DNA from 2 places in the Nonomuraea mangrovi genome. Region 2 is predicted to be linked to the other one. Evidence: riboswitches for the same ligand, from Rfam matches in the RefSeq annotation. Region 2 holds a riboswitch; the other holds the start of a gene.

Region 1 (9,087 bases), on a different contig from region 2:
GCTGGCCGCCCGAGGTGACCTGCGTGCTGAGCGTCGCCGTGGCGGTCTGTCCCGGCTGGACGGTCGCCGACGACGGGTTCAGCGTCACCGAGTAGTCGTCGGCCGCGGTGCCGCCGACGGCGAGCTTCCACAACACGTACGCCGCGGCGTCCGCGTTGCGGTCGAGCGCCGTGGTGTTGACGTTCGCCGGGTAGGTGTCGCACGCGGAGTGGTAGCAGCGGTCGAACGCCTGGCCTGAGGTGCCGCCCCACTTGGCCGCCTGGGCGGCCGACTTGATCGCCTCGGCGCCGGTGAAGACGCCCCCGACCCTGACGCCCGCGTTCTTGAACGGGGCGTGGTCACTGCGGCCGTCGCCCGCCGTCTCGATCTCGGTCTGCACGTTGATGGAGGCGTAGTAGTCGTTGAACAGCCGCTGCAACTGCGGGTCGTCGTCGTAGACGAAGTAGCCAGGGTTGGGCGAGCCGGTCATGTCGAAGTTCAGGTAGGCCTCGATCCCGGACACGCCGCTGGTCTGCACGTAGTGCTGCGAGCCGCGCAGGCCCAGCTCCTCGGCGCCCCACCAGGCGAAGCGCACGTGCTTGGTCAGGGTGGGGTTGCGGCCCGCGAGCGTGAGCGCGAGCTCGAGCATCGAGGAGGAACCCGAGCCGTTGTCGTTGAGTCCGGGTCCCGCGCTGACGCTGTCGAGGTGGCTGCCCAGCATGACGACCTGGTTGCCGGGGCCGCCGGGCCAGTCGGCGATCAGGTTCTGGTGGGTGGCGCCGCCGTAGGTGAAGTTCTGGACCTGGGTGGTGTAGCCGGCGGCGTCGAGCTTGCCCTTGATGTAGGTGAGCGCGGAGATGTATCCCGTGCTCGGCGAGGGGCGCGGGCCGATGCTCTGCAGCTGGCTCAGGTGCGCGGTGATGTTGGCGACCGGGATGTCGGGCGTGCCGGGGTCGGGCGGCGTGCCGACGGTCAGCGAGAACGCCGCCTGCCTGTCGACCTCCGTGCCGTCGGCCAGGACGCTGACGGAGTGGGTGCCGACCGGGGTGCCCGAGGAGGTGGACAGGGTCAGCGTGGCGCTCTGGCCTGCGGTGATGGTGGCGGGGGAGAAGCTCGCCGTCACGCCCGACGGCAGGGTGCCGGTGCCGAGGGTGATCGACTGTGCGGTTCCGATCGCGGTCGTCCGCACGGTCGTGGACGCCTGCCGGCCTGGCTGGACCGTGCGCGAGGCCGGATCGAGCGCCACCGTGAAGTCGCTGCCCTGCTGGCAGGTCGGCTCCCCGGTCTGCTGCGGCACGCTGACGCCTGACCAGGCCTCCTTGACGACGTTGAACTCGACGCAGCTGCCCGGGTAGAGGGTCTTGGCCGCGTTGAGCGTGGCGACGCGCGCCTTGGCGTGGGTCCACGGCTGGGTCTTGGTGTTCAGGGCGCTCATGAAGATCTCGCCGGCCTTGCGGATGCCGATGCCGGTGATCGCCTGGCCGTTGTCGCATCTGGAGCTGGCCGGCTTGCCCTGCGGGTTGGTGCCGTCCGCCACCAGGTAGAACCAGTGGTTCTGCGGTCCTGCGCCCGCGTGCACCTCGGGGGCGGGCAGGCGGAAGCAGTTGGGGTGACCGAGCGCCGAAGGATTGTACATGTTGCGGATCGGGCCCGAGCCGCTCAGGTTGACCTCCTCGCCCACCAGGTAGTCCGGCGGGTCGAGGTTGGCGGGCTCGTTGACGTAGTGCTCGGTCAGCGCGCCGAAGATGTCGCCGGTCGACTCGTTGAGCCCGCCGGTCTCGTTGCCGCTGCCCGGGCCGCCCGGCGTGGTGTGGAAGATGCCGTGGCCGAACTCGTGGCCGACCACGTCCATCGCGGTGAGCTGCTGGGTGCCCGCGGAGTTGCGGCCGAAGGTGGTGTAGGAGCCCGTCCAGTAGGCGTTCACCTCGGCCAGCCCGACACGCGCGGGGAAGCCGCCGCCGCGGCCGTCGATCCCCTGGCGGCCCAGCCAGTCGCGCAGCATGTCCCATTCCTTCTGGACCGCGAACAGCGCGTCGACGCAGGCGGTCTCCAGGTTGGTCCCTGTGCCGTTGCCCCAGCTGTCGTCGGTGCCGGTGTAGGCCTGGCCGTTCTGCCCCCCGCACTGGATGCCGCGCCTGCCGGGGTCGACCATGGAGTACGAGGGCGAGGTGGCGATCTGCACGGGGTTGCCGTTGTAGTAGCTGTTACCGGTGCCCGCGCGCACCTCGTCCCACTCGTCGACGATCGTTCCGGTGACGGCGTCGACGTAGACGTGCAGCTTGCTCGGCGCCTTGGCGGTCAGCCCTTCGACGACCACCTCCCATGCGAGGCGGGGGCGCTCGCCCGCCGCGTGGATCGACAGGGTCGGCGTGCCGACGGCGGACACCGTGGGCACGCGCTTGCGGGCGGTCAGCGCGGCCTGCCCCGCGCTGACGGTGGCGGCGTCGGGGACGGCGAGCCTGGCCCGCTGGCCGGTGGTGACCTGCTGGACGACCTGGCCGGACTCGTCGGTGGCGACGACGACGTCGCCGCCGTAGACGGGCAGGCCCGCGTGAGTGCGGGCGTAGGTGAGGTACTGCAGGCCGCGCACGCCGCCGACCGAGGAGACGAGCGTGAAGTCGTCGTCGGGGGTCGCGAAGAGGGCCTCGCTGTTGGCCAGGAGGGCGCTCTGGGCGGCGGAGACGGCGTTGCGGCGTTCCGCGGGGGTGGGCGGATCCGCCGCCGCGGTCGTGGTCATGACCAGTGCCAACGCGAGCGTGGCGGCGGCACCCAGCCGGAGGGTGGGTTTCACTCTCGTGCTCCTCGGGGGGTCTAGGGCGGGAGTTGCCCCAAGTTGACCGCGAGAGTAAAAGCCTTAGTAACCCAACATTTTCCTATAATTTTGCGTTATATCCGCCCGTGTCGCTTCAGCCAGGCCTGATACGCCGGCGCGCGCCGCGCCTCGCTCCAGTAGGTCTTGGTCACCGTCTGCACCAGGTCGTCGGCCAGCGGCGCCAGCGGACCCTTCTCGTGCCATCCCAGCAGGTGCCGGAAGCGCAGCGGGGCGCCGCGCAGCGGCCTGATCGTGATGCCGTCCCTCGCGGGCGCGGTCGCCTGGAACAGCCCGACGCACCTGCCCTCGCCGATCAGGTCGAGCGCCACCTCCAGGTTCACCCCGTAGGCGACCCGCTGCGTGAAGCCGTGCTCGGCGCAGGTCGTCAGCATGTGCTCGCGCGGCCCCGACTCCAGCAGCGCGGGCTGCGCCCAGTCCTCTCCCGCCAGGTCGCGCAGCTCGACCTCCTCGGCCCCCGCCAGGCGGTGGCGGGAGGAGAGCCCGACGAACAGCGGTTCGGTGGCGATCACCGCGTACCGCGTGCCCCGCGGAGCGACCAGTTCGTGCCCCGGATAGTCGTCGAGGGTGGCCAACTCGATCCGCTCGCTCTCCAGCAGCCCGGGCAGCGGGTCCAACGTCGCCTCGGTGCGCAGGCTGACCTCCGCGCCTGGAAGCAGCCGATCCAGGCTGCGGGCCAGGTAGATGGCCAGCCGGGTCGGCGCGCACCCGACCCTGATCCGCAGCGGCCCGCCGGGCGGCGTGGCGTAGCGGGCGGCGTCGCGCCGCAGCTCGTCGAAGGCGGGCAGCAGCGAGCGCGAGCGCGTCAGCAGCCACTCGCCTCGCGGGGTGGGGCTCACACCGTCGTGCGAGCGGTCGAACAGCGGGCCGCCCACCATCCGCTCGATCCTGCGCAGCTGCGCGGCGATGCCGGGTTGCGACATGCCCAGGGTCGCGGCCGCCTTGGAGATGCTTCCCGTGTCCGCTATGGCGCACAGCACCCGCAGGTGACGAACCTCAAGGTCCACACCGCGAGCTTAAAAGTAAAGAAGCTTTCCAGTAAGGCCCAATCAGGTGGCGGCCACGGGGGCACGTCAGCGACGGACGTGCACGCGGACGATCGCGCCCATGTCGTCCTCGCCGATGTCGCGGCGGACCCTGCCGACGATCTCGCGGTCGAGCTTGGTCACCACCGCGCCCACGTCGGCGGTGATGGGGCAGGTCACCGCCAGCCGCAGCCGGTCCTCACCCACCACCCGCACGCTGGTACGGCTGATCCCGTCCACGTCCTTCAACCCCACGCAGAGCAGGGCCGTACCCGTGCCCGACCGGTTGCCGAGCCTGCCCCAGCCGAGCGCCATGAACAGCCACCGGGTGGCCAGCATGGCGGCCAGCACCAGCGCGAGCGCCAGCCCCCACGAGATCAAGGGGTGCGCGGCGACGAAGCCGTCGAGGTCGGCCTCCATGACCTTGGTGTTCCTGCCCTTGCCGAGCTCGCCGCCGCCGCGCAGGTAGGCGTAGACGCCCGCGCCCAGCAGCACCGCGCCGACCACGCCGAGACCGATCCTGTTGCCGGAGTACTGCCGCATCAGAGCCCCCTCCTGCGCAGCCGCACCACGACCTCGCCCGCGCACATCGCGCCGAGCCCGTTCAGCCGCTCGCCGACGGCGGCGCCGGTCCTGCGCAGCATCTCGCCTGACCGCTCGGCGTCGGAGACGACGGCGACCTCGATCAGGCGGCGGCGCAGCCGCACGCGCACGCTGCGCACCCCGTCGACGTCCTCGGCCACGGACTTGAGCGTCCTGCGCAACCCCGTCCTGGTGATGGCCATGACGATCTTCGGGTCGGCGGTCTCCAGCGCCACCAGCCTGCACCTGCCCGGCACCAGGGCGAGCCCCAGCAGGGCCAGGCCCGTGGCGGCCACCCCCAGCGCTCCCAGCATCAGAGCGGGGTCGGACCATGGGGTCGCGGCCGCCATGGCGACCACCTCGTCGACCGGCACGAGTCCGAGCCTGCCGCCCATCAGCGTGGCCAGGATCTCGGCCGACACCAGCGCCAGCCCGGCCGACAGCGTGAAGGCCACCGCCACGCCCGCGGGGGTACGCGCAGGTCTGAGCACTCTGGCCGCCCTGCGGCGGGGCGTCTCACGCTCGCCCAGAGCGGCTCCGCCAGGCAGGCGCTCCTGGAGTGTTGTCATCACACCGACCAGAGGTACAGGGACCCGCCAGGCCATAAAGCCTTCCCCGCCGCCGGTTTACGGGATCTTTGCCGACGAAAATCGGTATTACCCTGCTTCTATGGACGACCGCCAGCGCTACGACAGGGCCACCGCCGAGTTCGAGCCGCCCTTCGCGATCCTCGATCTGGAGGCGTTGCGCGCCAATGCGGAGAGCCTCGTCCGCCGGGCCGGCGGCAAGCCGATCAGGGTGGCGAGCAAGTCCGTCCGCTCGCGCCCGATCCTGGAGCGCATCCTCGCCATGGACGGCTTCCGCGGCGTCATGGCCTTCACCCTGCCCGAGGCCTTGTGGCTGGTCTCGCACGGCTTCACCGACGTGCTGGTCGCCTACCCCACCGCCGACAGGGCGGCGCTGGCCGCGCTGGCGGCCTCCGAGGAGGCGGCGCGGGAGATCACTCTCATGGTCGACTCCGTCGAGCACCTCGACTTCATCGAGTCGGCGATCCATGACGCCGGTTCCGTCCTGCGGCTCTGCCTCGACCTCGACGCCGGGTACGTCGCCTTCGGCGGGCGGTTCCGCGCCGGCGCGCTGCGCTCGCCGGTCCGTGAGCCCGTCCACGCCGCCGACCTGGCCGCCGAGATCGCCAAGCGGCCCGCCTTCCGCCTGGTCGGCCTCATGGCCTACGAGGCGCAGATCGCGGGCGTGGGCGACGACCCGCCGGGCAACGCGGCCTTCGCCCGCGTCATCAGGCTGATGCAGGCCCGCTCGGCCCGCGAGCTGATCGTACGGCGCGGCCGCGTCGTCAACGCCGTCAGGCAGCTGGCCGAGCTGGAGTTCGTCAACGGCGGCGGCACCGGCAGCGTCGATCGCACGGTCAGGGAGAAGGCCGTCACCGAGTGCGCGGCAGGCTCGGGCTTCTTCCACCCCCGGCTCTTCGACTTCTACCGCGGCTTCAGCGGTCGCCCCGCGGCGCTGTTCGCGCTGCCCGTCGTCCGGCGTCCGGCGCTCGGTGTGGTGACGGTGCTCGGCGGCGGTTACCTCGCCTCGGGGGCGCCCGGCCCCTCGCGGCTGCCCCAGCCGTACCTGCCGGCCGGGTTGCGCTACTCCAGCGACGAGGGCGCGGGCGAGGTGCAGACCCCGCTGCTCGGCCAGCCCGCCGAGGACCTGCGGGTCGGCGACAGGGTGTGGTTCCGCCACGCCAAGGCGGGTGAGCTGTGCGAGCGCTTCGCCACGCTGCTGCTGATCGAGGGCGACAAGGTCGTCGAGGAGGTCCCGACCTACAGGGGCGAGGGCAAGACCTTCCTCTGACTCACCTCCTGCGGCGCCTGCCGCGCCACAGGATGATCGCCGCGCCCACCACCAGCACCGCGCCCACGGCGATCAGCGCGGTGCCGATCGGCCGCTCGTCCTCCCACACGTCCTCGGGCTCGTCGCCGAAACGCACCGGCTTGGGTGTGACCCCCACGAGGTCGCCGACCGACGCCACGAAATGCTCGGCCCTTGACTTGACCTCCTCCACGCCCCGCTGGGCCACCCGCTTGGGGCTGACCCTGTCGGCGATGGCGTCGACGGTCTGCGCGAGCTCGGCGCGCGTCTGGGCGATCTTGCGCTCCAGCTCATCAGGGTCGGTGTCGGCCATGGCTCTCCTCTCTCAGGGTGATCAGTCTGTCAGGTCGCGTCGCCGTACGGCACAGCGGGCGAAGGCCGAGGGCGAAATGTGTCCCGCCGATTGGTTAGGTTGAGCCCGTGACCGAAACCAAGCTCCAGCCGGGAGACGCCGCTCCGGACTTCACGCTACCCGTGGCCGGCGGCGACGCCGTCTCCCTCGACGCCTACCGCGGCAAGCGCGTCATCCTGTACTTCTACCCCGCCGCGATGACGCCCGGATGCACCAAGCAGGCGTGCGACTTCCGCGACAACCTCGGCCAGTTGACCGACGAGGGCTTCGTCGTGCTCGGCGTGTCGAAGGACAAGACGGACAAGCTGGTGAAGTTCGCCGAGCGTGACGTGCTGACCTTCCCGCTGCTGTCGGATGTCGACCTGGAGGTCCACAAGGCCTACGGCGCGTACGGCGCCAAGAAGCTGTACGGCAAGGAGGTCGTCGGCGTGATCCGCTCGACGTTCGTCATCGACGCCGACGGGAAGATCGAGCAGGCCCTCTACAACGTGAAGGCCACGGGGCACGTGGCGGGCCTGAAGAAGAAGCTGGGGCTGGCCTGACGTCTTCGATCAAGCTCGCGGGCTTGATCGCAAACGAGTGTCTCCGCCCCTGCCCGGGCGCTAAGCTGATGGCGGATGCGCGGGCGTGGCGAAATAGGCATACGCGGCAGGTTTAGGTCCTGTTGGTGGAGACACTGTGGGGGTTCGAGTCCCCCCGCCCGCACCTTTCCCTTGGCGGGCCAATCCGTACTACTCTTGCCTACAGACACCGATGAACCCACGCGGGAGAGCGTCCTGGCATCCGGCCAGGAACCCTGAAGGAGCAAGCCCTCCCCGCGAACCTCTCAAGGCAAAGGACCGCGCGGGCCAGGTGACCTCTGGAAAGCAGGCCTGCGGGGCCTCGCCGAAGGTGAAAGTCCGGCAAACCCGGGCGAAGCTCTCAGGCACCGATGACAGAGGGGGAGGATCCTGGCATCCGACCCATTCTGAGGTGCGAACAATGTCCCGACCGACACCGCTGCGCGACGTACACGAGAGTCTCGGTGCGACGCTGACCGACTTCGCCGGCTGGCTCATGCCGCTGCGCTACGGAAGCGAGTCAGCCGAGCACAACGCCGTCCGCGAGCGGGCCGGGCTGTTCGACCTGTCCCACATGGGGGAGATCTTCGTTACCGGGTCGCAGGCGGCCGAGGCGCTCGACTACGCCCTCGTCGGACACCTGTCCGCGCTCGTGCCCGGCCGCGCCCGCTACACGATGATCGTCAACGAGAGCGGCGGCGTGCTCGACGACCTCATCGTCTACCGGCTGGCCGACCAGGAGTTCATGGTCGTCGCCAACGCCTCCAACTACCTCATGGTCGCCGACCGGCTCACCGAGCGCGCCGAGCGGTTCGACGCCGTCGTCGACGACCGCTCCGACCAGTACGCGCTCATCGCCGTCCAGGGCCCGCGCGCCCAGGAGATCCTCTCCGCCCTCACCGACGCCGACCTCGAAGGCCTGAAGTACTACGCGGGCCTGCCCGGCACCGTCGCCGGCGCCGAGGCGCTCATCGCCCGCACCGGCTACACCGGCGAGGACGGCTTCGAGCTGTTCGTCCGCAACGCCGACGCCGTCGCCCTGTGGCACGCGCTGACCAAGGCGGGCGAGCCGTACGGGATCATGCCCGCGGGTCTGTCCAGCCGCGACACGCTCCGCCTCGAAGCCGGCATGCCGCTGTACGGCAACGAGCTCGACGTCTCGCTCACGCCGTTCGACGCGGGGCTCGGCCGCGTGGTGAAGTTCGACAAGCCCGGCGACTTCGTCGGCAGGGCCGCGCTCGAGCCCGCCAAGGACGTTCCGCCGCGCCGCCGCCTCGTCGGCCTGGTCGCGACGGGCCGCAGGGTCCCGCGCCACGGATTCCCTGTCACCAAGGACGGTGCCGTCGTGGGAGAGGTGACCAGCGGCGCCCCGTCGCAGTCCCTCGGCAGGCCCATCGCGATGGCGTACGTGGACACTGGGATAGAAGAAGGTCTGACCGTTGACATCCGGGGCAGTCACGAGGCTGTGGACCTGGTTGAGCTGCCTTTCTACAGGAGGAACAAGTGAGCACCATCCCTGACGACCTGAGCTACACCAAGGAGCACGAGTGGGTCGGCGGCCTCGACGACGGCCTGACCGTGACGGTGGGCATCACCGCCTACGCGGCCGAGGCGCTGGGCGACGTGGTCTACGTGCAGCTCCCCGAGGTCGGGGCGACGTTCGAGGCCGGTGACTCCGTCGGTGAGGTCGAGTCGACCAAGTCCGTGAGCGAGATCTACGCCCCGGTGGCCGGTGAGGTCGTCGAGGTCAACCAGGCCGTGGTGGACAAGCCCGACCTGGTCAACAGCGAGCCGTACGGCGAGGGCTGGATGTTCAGGGTCCGCATGTCCGGCGACCCCGAGGACCTGCTGAGCGCGGAGGAGTACACCGCGCTCACGTCAGGC
Region 2 (9,087 bases):
GATGACCAGGAGGATGAGGTGGAGAAGTTCAGGGAGTTCCTTGACACCATCACGCCCGAGGACTTCGGACGCGCTGGGTAGGACTCCCTTCGTGAAGGCTCGTACCCTTGGCCGACACCTGGGGTACGCATTTCACTGCATTTACGCTTCACGACGCGCCGAGCCGGATCGTTGACTGCGGATGGTCACGGTCCTACGGTGCAAGTGAAACCTGTGGTTGTCCTTTGCGAACCCCCAGATCAGACCACGGGATGAGAGAAAGCCGGAGGTCCGCGTGGCGGTCAGCAGCGGCGAGGGAAAGACGGCCGGCCAGGAAGACCCGGTGCGGCGCGAGAGTGCGCGCCAGCGTGCGGGTGAGCAGGGCCTGCTCTTCGACGAGCAGCCTACGACTCTGCCTGGCGACATCGGCTATCGCGGCCCCACGGCCTGCGCGGCGGCCGGCATCACCTACAGGCAACTGGACTACTGGGCGCGCACGGGCCTGGTCGAACCCACGATAAGAGCCGCTCAGGGCTCGGGTTCCCAGCGCCTCTACAGCTTCCGCGACATCCTGGTGCTCAAGGTCGTCAAGCGGCTGCTCGACACCGGCGTGTCGCTCCAGCAGATCCGCACCGCCGTCCAGCACCTGAGAGACAGGGGCGTCGGCGACCTCAGCAGGATCACGCTCATGAGCGACGGAGTGAGCGTCTACGAGTGCACCTCGGCCGACGAGGTCATCGACCTGCTGCAAGGCGGTCAGGGAGTGTTCGGTATCGCGCTGGGCAGGGTCTGGCGCGAAGTTGAGGGATCGCTCGCGGAGCTGCCGGGGGAACGGGCGGCGGTCGAGGACACCGTCCCGGCCGACCATCCCGCTGACGAACTGGCCCAGCGCCGCAAGGCTCGCCGACTGGGCTGATCCCCGAACGCTGGTAGCCTAGGCCTGTAGCTGACGACCCCGTGCGGGAGAGTCCCCGGGCATCCGGGGCGCCGAAGGAGCAACCCTCCCCGGAATCTCTCAGGCATCCAGTACCGCTCGGGTGAGGCAACTCTGGAAAGCAGGCACGCCAGCCAGGCGCGTCTCACCGACGGTGCAAGCCCGCGGAATCGCGGGCGAACCTCTCAGGTTGATGACAGAGGGGGAGACCCGGCATAAGCCCGTGCGCTCTCCATCAGCCTTGGGAGGCAGATCCATGACCGAGCCCCTCAGCGACCTCGCTGCCCCGCCTTTCGCGACCCGTCATATCGGTCCCTCGGACGCCGAGCAGGCCAAGATGCTGGAGGCGGTCGGTTTCGAGTCGGTCGCCGACCTCGTGGCTGTCGCCGTGCCCGAGGCCATCAGGGCCAAGGACCAGTTGAGGCTGCCCGCCGCGGCCGGCGAGACCGAAGTGATCGCCGAGCTGCGGGCGCTGGCCGACCGCAACAAGGTGCTCACCTCGATGATCGGCCTGGGTTACTACGACACGATCACCCCGGCCGTGATCAGGCGTAACCTGCTGGAGAACCCCGGCTGGTACACCGCCTACACGCCCTACCAGCCCGAGATCTCCCAGGGCAGGCTCGAGGCGCTGCTCAACTTCCAGACCGTCGTCTCCGACCTGACCGGCCTCGACGTGGCGGGCGCCTCCCTGCTGGACGAGGCCACGGCCGCCGCCGAGGCGATGACGCTGGCGCGCAGGGCCGGCAAGTCCAAGAGCAACGTCTTCGTCGTTGACGCGGACGCGCTGCCCCAGACCAAGGCCGTCCTGGCCACCAGGGCCGAGCCGCTGGGCATCGAGCTGGTCGTCGACTCCCTCGACGGCGAGCTGCCCGAGTGTTTCGGCGTGCTCGTGCAGTACCCGGGCGCCTCCGGCCGCCTGCGTGACTTCCGCGCCCTGGCCGAGGCGGCCCACGCGCACAACGCGCTGGTGGTGGCCGCCGCCGACCTGCTGTCGCTGACGCTGGTCGCCGCCCCCGGCGACCTGGGCGCCGACATCGCGATCGGCTCCTCGCAGCGCTTCGGCGTGCCGTTCGGCTTCGGCGGGCCGCACGCCGCCTACATGTCGGTCCGCGAGGGCCTGCAGCGGCAGATGCCGGGACGGCTCGTCGGCGTGTCGGTGGACGTCGACGGCGACCCCGCCTACCGCCTGGCCCTGCAGACCCGCGAGCAGCACATCCGCAGGGAGAAGGCCACCAGCAACATCTGCACCGCCCAGGTGCTGCTGGCCGTCATCGCCGGCATGTACGCCGTCTACCACGGCCCCGAGGGGCTGCGCCGCATCGCCCAGCGCACCCACCGCATGGCCGTCACGCTCGCCGCCGCCCTGCGCGGGGGACGGGTCGAGGTCGTCCACGACGTCTTCTTCGACACCGTGCTGGCCCGCGTGCCCGGCAGGGCCCCCCAGGTCGTCGCCTCCGCCGCCGAGCGCGGGATCAACGTGTGGGCGGCCGACGCCGACCACGTCTCGATCGCCTGCGACGAGAAGACGACCCTGGCCCACCTGGAGCAGGTCGCCGCCGCGTTCGGCGTGAGCGTCTCGCTGACCGACCTGGCCGGTGAGGACGCGCTGCCCGGGGAACTGGTCAGGGAAGGCGACTACCTCACCCACCCGGTCTTCCACAGCCACCACTCCGAGACCTCGATGCTGCGCTACCTGCGCAGGCTCCAGGACAAGGACATCGCGCTCGACAGGTCGATGATCCCGCTCGGCTCCTGCACGATGAAGCTCAACGCCACCACCGAGATGGAGCCCATCACCTGGCCCGAGTTCGCGGGCATCCACCCCTACGCGCCCGTCGAGCAGGCCGGCGGCTACGTCGAGCTGGTCGAGACGCTGGAGGGCTGGCTGGCCGAGGTGACCGGCTACGACGCCGTCTCCATCCAGCCGAACGCGGGCTCGCAGGGCGAGTTCGCCGGGCTGCTGGCCATCCGCGCCTACCACCGCGCCAACGGCGACACCCACCGCGACGTCTGCCTCATCCCCTCCTCCGCGCACGGCACCAACGCCGCCAGCGCCGTCATGGCGGGCATGCGCGTCGTGGTCGTGGCCTGCGACGACGACGGCAACGTCGACCTGGCCGACCTCGACGCCAAGATCGCCAAGCACGCGGACACGCTGGCCGCGATCATGGTGACGTACCCGTCCACGCACGGCGTCTACGAGGAGACGATCACCGAGGTCTGCGCCAAGGTCCACGAGGCGGGCGGCCAGGTCTACGTCGACGGGGCCAACCTCAACGCCCTGGTCGGTCTCGCCAAGCCGGGCGAGTTCGGCGCCGACGTCTCCCACCTCAACCTGCACAAGACCTTCTGCATCCCGCACGGCGGTGGCGGGCCCGGCGTGGGTCCCGTGGCCGTCCGCGGTCACCTGGCCGCCTACCTGCCGGGACACCCGCTGCACAACGGCTCGCCCGTCGGCCCCGTCTCGGCCGCGCCGTACGGCTCGGCCGGGATCCTGCCGATCTCGTGGGCCTACGTCAGGATGATGGGCGGTGAGGGCCTCAAGGCCGCCACCGAGCAGGCCATCCTGTCGGCCAACTACCTCGCCAGGCGCCTGGCCCCGCACTACCCCGTGCTCTACACCGGGCGTGGCGGCCTGGTCGCCCACGAGTGCATCATCGACCTGCGCCAGATCACCAAGGAGACCGGCGTCACGGTCGACGACGTGGCCAAGCGCCTGATCGACTACGGCTTCCACGCGCCGACCATGTCCTTCCCCGTCGCGGGCACGCTCATGATCGAGCCGACCGAGAGCGAGGACCTGGCCGAGATCGACAGGTTCGTCGAGGCGATGGTCGCCATCCGCGGCGAGATCGCCAAGGTGGCCGACGGCTCCTACGACAAGACCGACAACCCGCTGCGCAACGCCCCGCACACCGCGGAGTCGCTGGTGGCCGACGAGTGGACGCACCCGTACACGCGGACCGAGGCCGCCTACCCCGTCCAGGGGTTGCGCGACGGGAAGTACTTCTCGCCCGTGCGCAGGATCGACCAGGCCTACGGCGACCGCAACCTGGTCTGCGCCTGCCCGCCCCTGTCGGCGTACGAGGACTGACCGATCGAGCGACCGAGGACGGGCGGCCTTCCCACGGAAGGCCGCCCGTCCGGCTTCGTCGGGCCGGAGCCAACACCGGTGCACAGGATGGTCATGTCGGGCGACGCGGCGGCCCGAAATCGTTAGGCTCGACGTTGATCGCCATCGGTTGGTCGCCGTCGAAGGAGCCTTGTTGACGTCCCCCGAGCTCGACACCCCGCTGACCACCGGCCCGCTCGAGCGGGCCCGCCGTCTCGCAGAGAGCGGCGATCTGGAAGGCGCGGCCGCGATCTTCGCGGAGCTGTCCGCCGACCCCGAGGGTCACGACAGGGCGCAGGCCGCCGTCGGGCTCGCCGTGGTGCTGGAGGAGCGGGGCGACCTGGCGGGCGCCAGGACCGCCGCCCGGGCCGCGCTGGCCACGGGACACCCCGAGTACGCCGCGCAGGCCGCCTGCCACCTCGCGCGCGGCTTCGAGCGGGAGGGCAACGCCGAGCAGGCCAGGGGCGCGTGGCAGGCCGTCATCGGCGTCGGGACGGCCGCCTATCTTCCCCTGGCGCATCTCGCGCTGGCTCACCTGGCCACCGGAGAGGAGGAGGCCGAGCGCGAGCTGCGGGCGGCGATCGCGGTCGGCGACCCCGACCTGAGCTCCCGCGCCGCCCAGGAGCTGGCCGAGCTGCTGCTGGACGGCGGCGAGCCTGGAGAGGCGGCCGCGGTGCTCGTCGAGGCGCTGCCACTGGCTGAAGGCGCGCACGAGGGGCGGCTGCGGGTCCTGCTCGGCATCGCCCACCTCGAACTGGCGTGCGCCGAGTTCGCCGGCGCGGTGGAGTTCAGCCAGGAGGCGGAGACCAGCGCGTTGGCCATCGAGCTGCTCGCTCGCACGCTGCCGCTACGGGGGCGCGCCGACGACGCCGAGCGCGTCTGGGACTACGGCCTCACCCACCCCGACGAGGAACTGGCCGCGCAGGTGCGCCTGCGACTCCACCGCGACCTCGACGGGGAGTCCCTCAGTCCCGGCGCATGAGGGCGCCGGCGGCGGCCACGTTGATGATGACGATGCAGATCCACACCAGGGCCAGGCCGGCGAAGCCCGCCTGACCCCCGGCGATGGCCGACAGGGGGATGGCCATGCCCATGGAGCCGAGCGCGATGGGCGCGATCGGGGCGGCGCCCTTGTCGCCCTTCTTCTTCTTGGACGGGCGCTGGGCGCTCACCTCCGCCCTGACCCGCTCGGCGATGGTGGCGTCGAGCTTGGCGACGAAGGACTCGACGAGGGCGGCCTCATAGTCGGGACCCAGGTCCTTGCGGGTCTCAAGGGTGGCTCGCAGCTCGTCACGGATCTCAGACATGCGGCCAATGTCCCACGGCGTCCGACGCGCTGCCATCCTTCCCCGGAAGGATCCCTCCCGCCCCGCCATGAGGGTCGACCCTGACTCCCGCGCCGCGCCCGGGACTCCCGGGCGCCCCTGCCGAGGACGCCGACGTCCAAGCCCGAGGGTGTGGGTCGGTGCGGAGCGGGAAAGGCCCGGGCGGCTACCGTGGGAGGGTGGAGATCATGACGCCGCGGGGGGCGGCACTGGTCGACGTCGACGAGGTCGAGCGGCCCAGGTTCCTGCTGGTCCTCACTCACGGCTCGGCCGGCGGCGTGGACGCGCCCGACCTGCTGGCCGTACGAGAAGCGGCCACGGCCATGGGGGCCACGGTGGCCAGGGTGACCCAGCCGTTCAGGCGGGCCGGGGCCAGGGCGCCGGGCTCGCCCGTGCGCCAGGACGAGGCGTGGCTGGCCGTCATCAAGGAGCTGACCGGGCGCTGGCCGGGGATCCCGCTCGTCCAGGGCGGCAGGAGCAACGGGGCCAGGGTCGCGTGCCGTACGGCCGAGGCGGCGGGCGCGGACGCGGTCGTGGCGCTGGCCTTCCCCCTGCACCCACCGGGAAAGCCGGAAAAGTCGCGAGCGGACGAGCTGCGGGGCGCTGGGGTGGACGTGTTGGTCGTGAACGGGGACAGGGATCCCTTCGGGGTGCCCGACGCCGCCGACGCGGCACGCCTGGTTGTGCTGCGAGGGGAGGGGCACGACCTCAAGAAGGACCCCGCGAAGGTCGGTGAGGTGGTCGCCGACTGGCTCGCGGGGCGGTACTGACGGTCAGGCGGCGCCGACCAGCGGCAACGGCCTGTGGGGGGCGATGACGTCGCCGCTGGGCAGCAGCTCCCCGGTGTCCTCGAACAGGACCACACCGTTGCACAGCAGGCTCCATCCCTGCTCGGGGTGCGACGCGAGCGTGCGTGCGGCCTCGCGGTCGGGCGCCTCAGCAGACGGACAGGCCGGGTCGTGCGGGCACATCGGCGTGCCTCCGATATCTCTTGGGTGGCTCCCTCGCTGGAAGCGGCGGGGGAGCGGCTCTGGGCTGTTTCGTATTCTGCGCCAAGTGTGCGGCGTGCGTCACAGTTTCCGACATAGCCCGTTCGGACGATTCAAGGAGGATCCCCGGGGGTGGTTCAGACCATGTGACCCACGACACAGGGTGCCTTACACAAGATAACGGACCAACGTCGACACGCCGACGGGCTGGTAAACCCTGGGTTATGAGGCCAGTCCTCGCAGCATCGCCTCCAGGCCGCGCTCGAAGTCGGCGTCGGCGCGCTCGTCGCGGCGGGTCCATGTGTCGCGCTCCGGGTCGGCCCAGCCCGACTGCTGGACCTCCACCGCGACGCTGCCGAAGACGAACGCGCGCATCGTGCGCACGGCTTCGGCGGCCTCGGTCAGCCCCGCGTCCGTCAACTGCTCGACCTGCTCCATGATGGCGATCGCCGTAGCCCCTTTGGGGGGTTTGGTCAGGGCCAGCGCGAGCACTCCCGGGTGCTCCCTGAGAGCCTCTCTCTGCGCTCTGCACCACTGTCTGGCCGTCTCCTGCCAGCTCGTGGCGGGATCGACCTGGATGGCGGTCACGTGCTCGGCCAGCGCGTCCATCAGCGCCTCCTTGCCGCGGGGCAGATGGTGGTAGATGGCCATGGCCTCCACCTGGAGCGCGTCGCCGAGCCTGCGCATGGTCAGCCTGCGCAGGCCCTGGCCGTCGGCGATGTGGAGGGCGGCGTCGATGATGCGCTCGCGGGACAGCGGGACGGGCGGTCGCTTGGCCAGCATGGAGATCACCATGCCATACTTTGTAAAGGCGGTCACCTGTTTCCCCATGGGCGTGTCGAAGCCATGGGATGCCGTACGGCCCGGGTGTGGTCACCCGAGTGGGTGTTCGGGCGCCGGACCGCGTACGCTACCGGTCGTAACGAGTGAAAGGGAGCTGTCCGATGGCGTTTTTCCGTCCGCGTGTGAGCCGTGAGGCCGAGGTGCGCTTCCACGCCGACCAGGAGATCTCCAAGAGCTTCCCCGAACTGATCGAGAAGGCCAGGCAGGCCGAGTCCGTGGTGCACGACCTGCGCGAGGCCGACGCTCCGGAGTTCGAGCTGCGCGCGGCGGGCCTGCTGTTCGACAAGGCGCTCACCGACGCCCTGAGGGCGGCCGAGGCGGGTCAGCGCTCCACGTTCGGCGTGAAGGCCTACGACGACCGCATCGCCCGCCGCAAGGCCAAGGCCACGCCCGACGGCGCGCGCTGGACCGCCGAGGTCGACAAGCTGCGCACGCTCCGCGAGGAGAACAGGCTCACCGGCATCCCGACCCTGCCCCGCCTGGTGCCCTCCGCCCGCTGACCGGGCGCTCCTGGCACGTCTGGTTCCGCTGCCGGAACCGGGCGCACCCGGTTCCGCCGCCGTACGAGTGCGCACGCTGTCCCCGCGGCGGCGTGCGCTTCGCGTGTCAGGACGTGATGAGGTCGATCGTGCGGGCGATCGGCAGCGCGGGGGAGCGGTGCCCGTTCCTGCCGGTCATCTCCTCCGCCCCGGTGAGGGCGTTGAGCACGGACTCCTCCACCGCCTCCACCACGGCGGCGAAGAAGGGGTCCAGCCGTCCCCACGGCACGAACCGCAGGCTCTGGTAGTCCTCCTCGGTGACGAAGCCGCTCGTCAGCGCGCCCGCGTTGGCCGTGGACAAGGCCAGGAAGATGTCCCCGGAGAAGTGGCTGCCCGTCGTGCCGGTCCTGGCCAGGCCCAGAGGCACCCTGCGGGCCAGCGCCTTGCACTGCCCGGGGAGCAGCGGCGCGTCGGTCGCGATCACCGCGATCACCGAGCCGGCGCCCGAGGGGGCGTACCAGTTCGTGGTGCCCATCGGGTCGTCGTCGAGCAGCAGGGGCCCGACCCTGTGCCCCGCGATGGTCAGCTCGTGGCGGCTGCCGAAGTTCGCCTGCACGAACACGCCCACCGTGTAGGTGTCGGAGCCGTGCTCGACCAGCCGCGAGGCCGTACCGGAACCGCCCTTGAACGAGTAGCAGTTCATTCCGGTGCCGCCGCCGACGTTGCCCTCGGCGGCAGGGCCCGACGCGGCGGCCTCGATGGCCTGGGCGGCGTGCTCCGGCCGGACGTGCGGGGCGTTGATCTCGTTGAGGTAGCCGTCCCACGTCTCGGTGACCACCGGCAGCAGCCACTCGGCGGCCAGGCGCGGGTGCGCGCCCGCCACCCAGTCGATCACTCCCCGGTGGACGGTGCCGACCGCGTGGGTGTTGGTGATCGTGACGGGGAGGGTCAGCGCGCCGATCTCCTCGATCCACGCGGTGCCGGTCATCTCGCCGTTGCCGTTGAGGGAGTGGGTGGCCGCCGCGCACGGCACGCCGACGCCGTCCCTGCCCCTCGGCAGGATCGCGGTCACGCCCGTGCGGGCCCCTCCCTCGGTCAGGGTGACGTAGCCGACCTCGACGCCGGGCACGTCGGTGATCGCGTTCCAGCGGCCTGGGCGACCGTCAAGGGTGATCGGCAGGTCGCGGGCTCTCATAGGGCTCTCCTCGGTCTCCGGGATGGCCGCCGTCGTCATCCTCGTGGTGGAGAAGCGGTCGCCCCGGGGCAGCTCGTCGAGGCCGGCCGGGCCACATCCGCATTCTTCGGCACGCCTGCCGATCACGGCAAGGCCCCTGCCTCGCCTCGGCCCGTACCCGCTGCCCGGCGCGTCCCCCTGTGGCCGGCGCCGAGGACGCCCGTGGCGGGCGCGTGGGCCTGCCGCGCG

What was found. A riboswitch is a leader RNA that binds a small molecule or an ion and turns the genes downstream of it on or off. The one in region 2 is predicted to bind glycine.
Region 1: another riboswitch for glycine. It lies ahead of gcvT (glycine cleavage system aminomethyltransferase GcvT); the one in region 2 lies ahead of gcvP (aminomethyl-transferring glycine dehydrogenase).

What each region holds. Positions count from the first base shown of each region.
Region 1 covers NZ_JBHUFV010000050.1:329,638-338,724, forward strand. The annotation lists gene ACFSKW_RS34195 (M28 family peptidase) at 1-2,770, opposite strand, end outside; gene ACFSKW_RS34200 (LysR family transcriptional regulator) at 2,866-3,816, opposite strand; gene ACFSKW_RS34205 (hypothetical protein) at 3,883-4,377, opposite strand; gene ACFSKW_RS34210 (DUF6286 domain-containing protein) at 4,377-4,985, opposite strand; gene ACFSKW_RS34215 (amino acid deaminase/aldolase) at 5,086-6,273, shown strand; gene ACFSKW_RS34220 (DUF3618 domain-containing protein) at 6,275-6,604, opposite strand; gene bcp (thioredoxin-dependent thiol peroxidase) at 6,712-7,185, shown strand; tRNA gene ACFSKW_RS34230 (tRNA-Leu) at 7,265-7,348, shown strand; glycine riboswitch at 7,398-7,495, shown strand; glycine riboswitch at 7,496-7,591, shown strand; gene gcvT (glycine cleavage system aminomethyltransferase GcvT) at 7,625-8,710, shown strand; gene gcvH (glycine cleavage system protein GcvH) at 8,707-9,087, shown strand, end outside.
Region 2 covers NZ_JBHUFV010000003.1:373,368-382,454, reverse strand. The annotation lists gene ACFSKW_RS01980 (bifunctional nuclease family protein) at 1-81, shown strand, start outside; gene ACFSKW_RS01975 (MerR family transcriptional regulator) at 275-895, shown strand; glycine riboswitch at 930-1,021, shown strand; gene gcvP (aminomethyl-transferring glycine dehydrogenase) at 1,170-4,010, shown strand; gene ACFSKW_RS01965 (hypothetical protein) at 4,183-5,010, shown strand; gene ACFSKW_RS01960 (hypothetical protein) at 4,994-5,335, opposite strand; gene ACFSKW_RS01955 (alpha/beta hydrolase family protein) at 5,542-6,123, shown strand; gene ACFSKW_RS01950 (DUF5999 family protein) at 6,127-6,324, opposite strand; gene ACFSKW_RS01945 (TetR/AcrR family transcriptional regulator C-terminal domain-containing protein) at 6,565-7,137, opposite strand; gene ACFSKW_RS01940 (hypothetical protein) at 7,308-7,685, shown strand; gene ACFSKW_RS01935 (DmpA family aminopeptidase) at 7,792-8,859, opposite strand.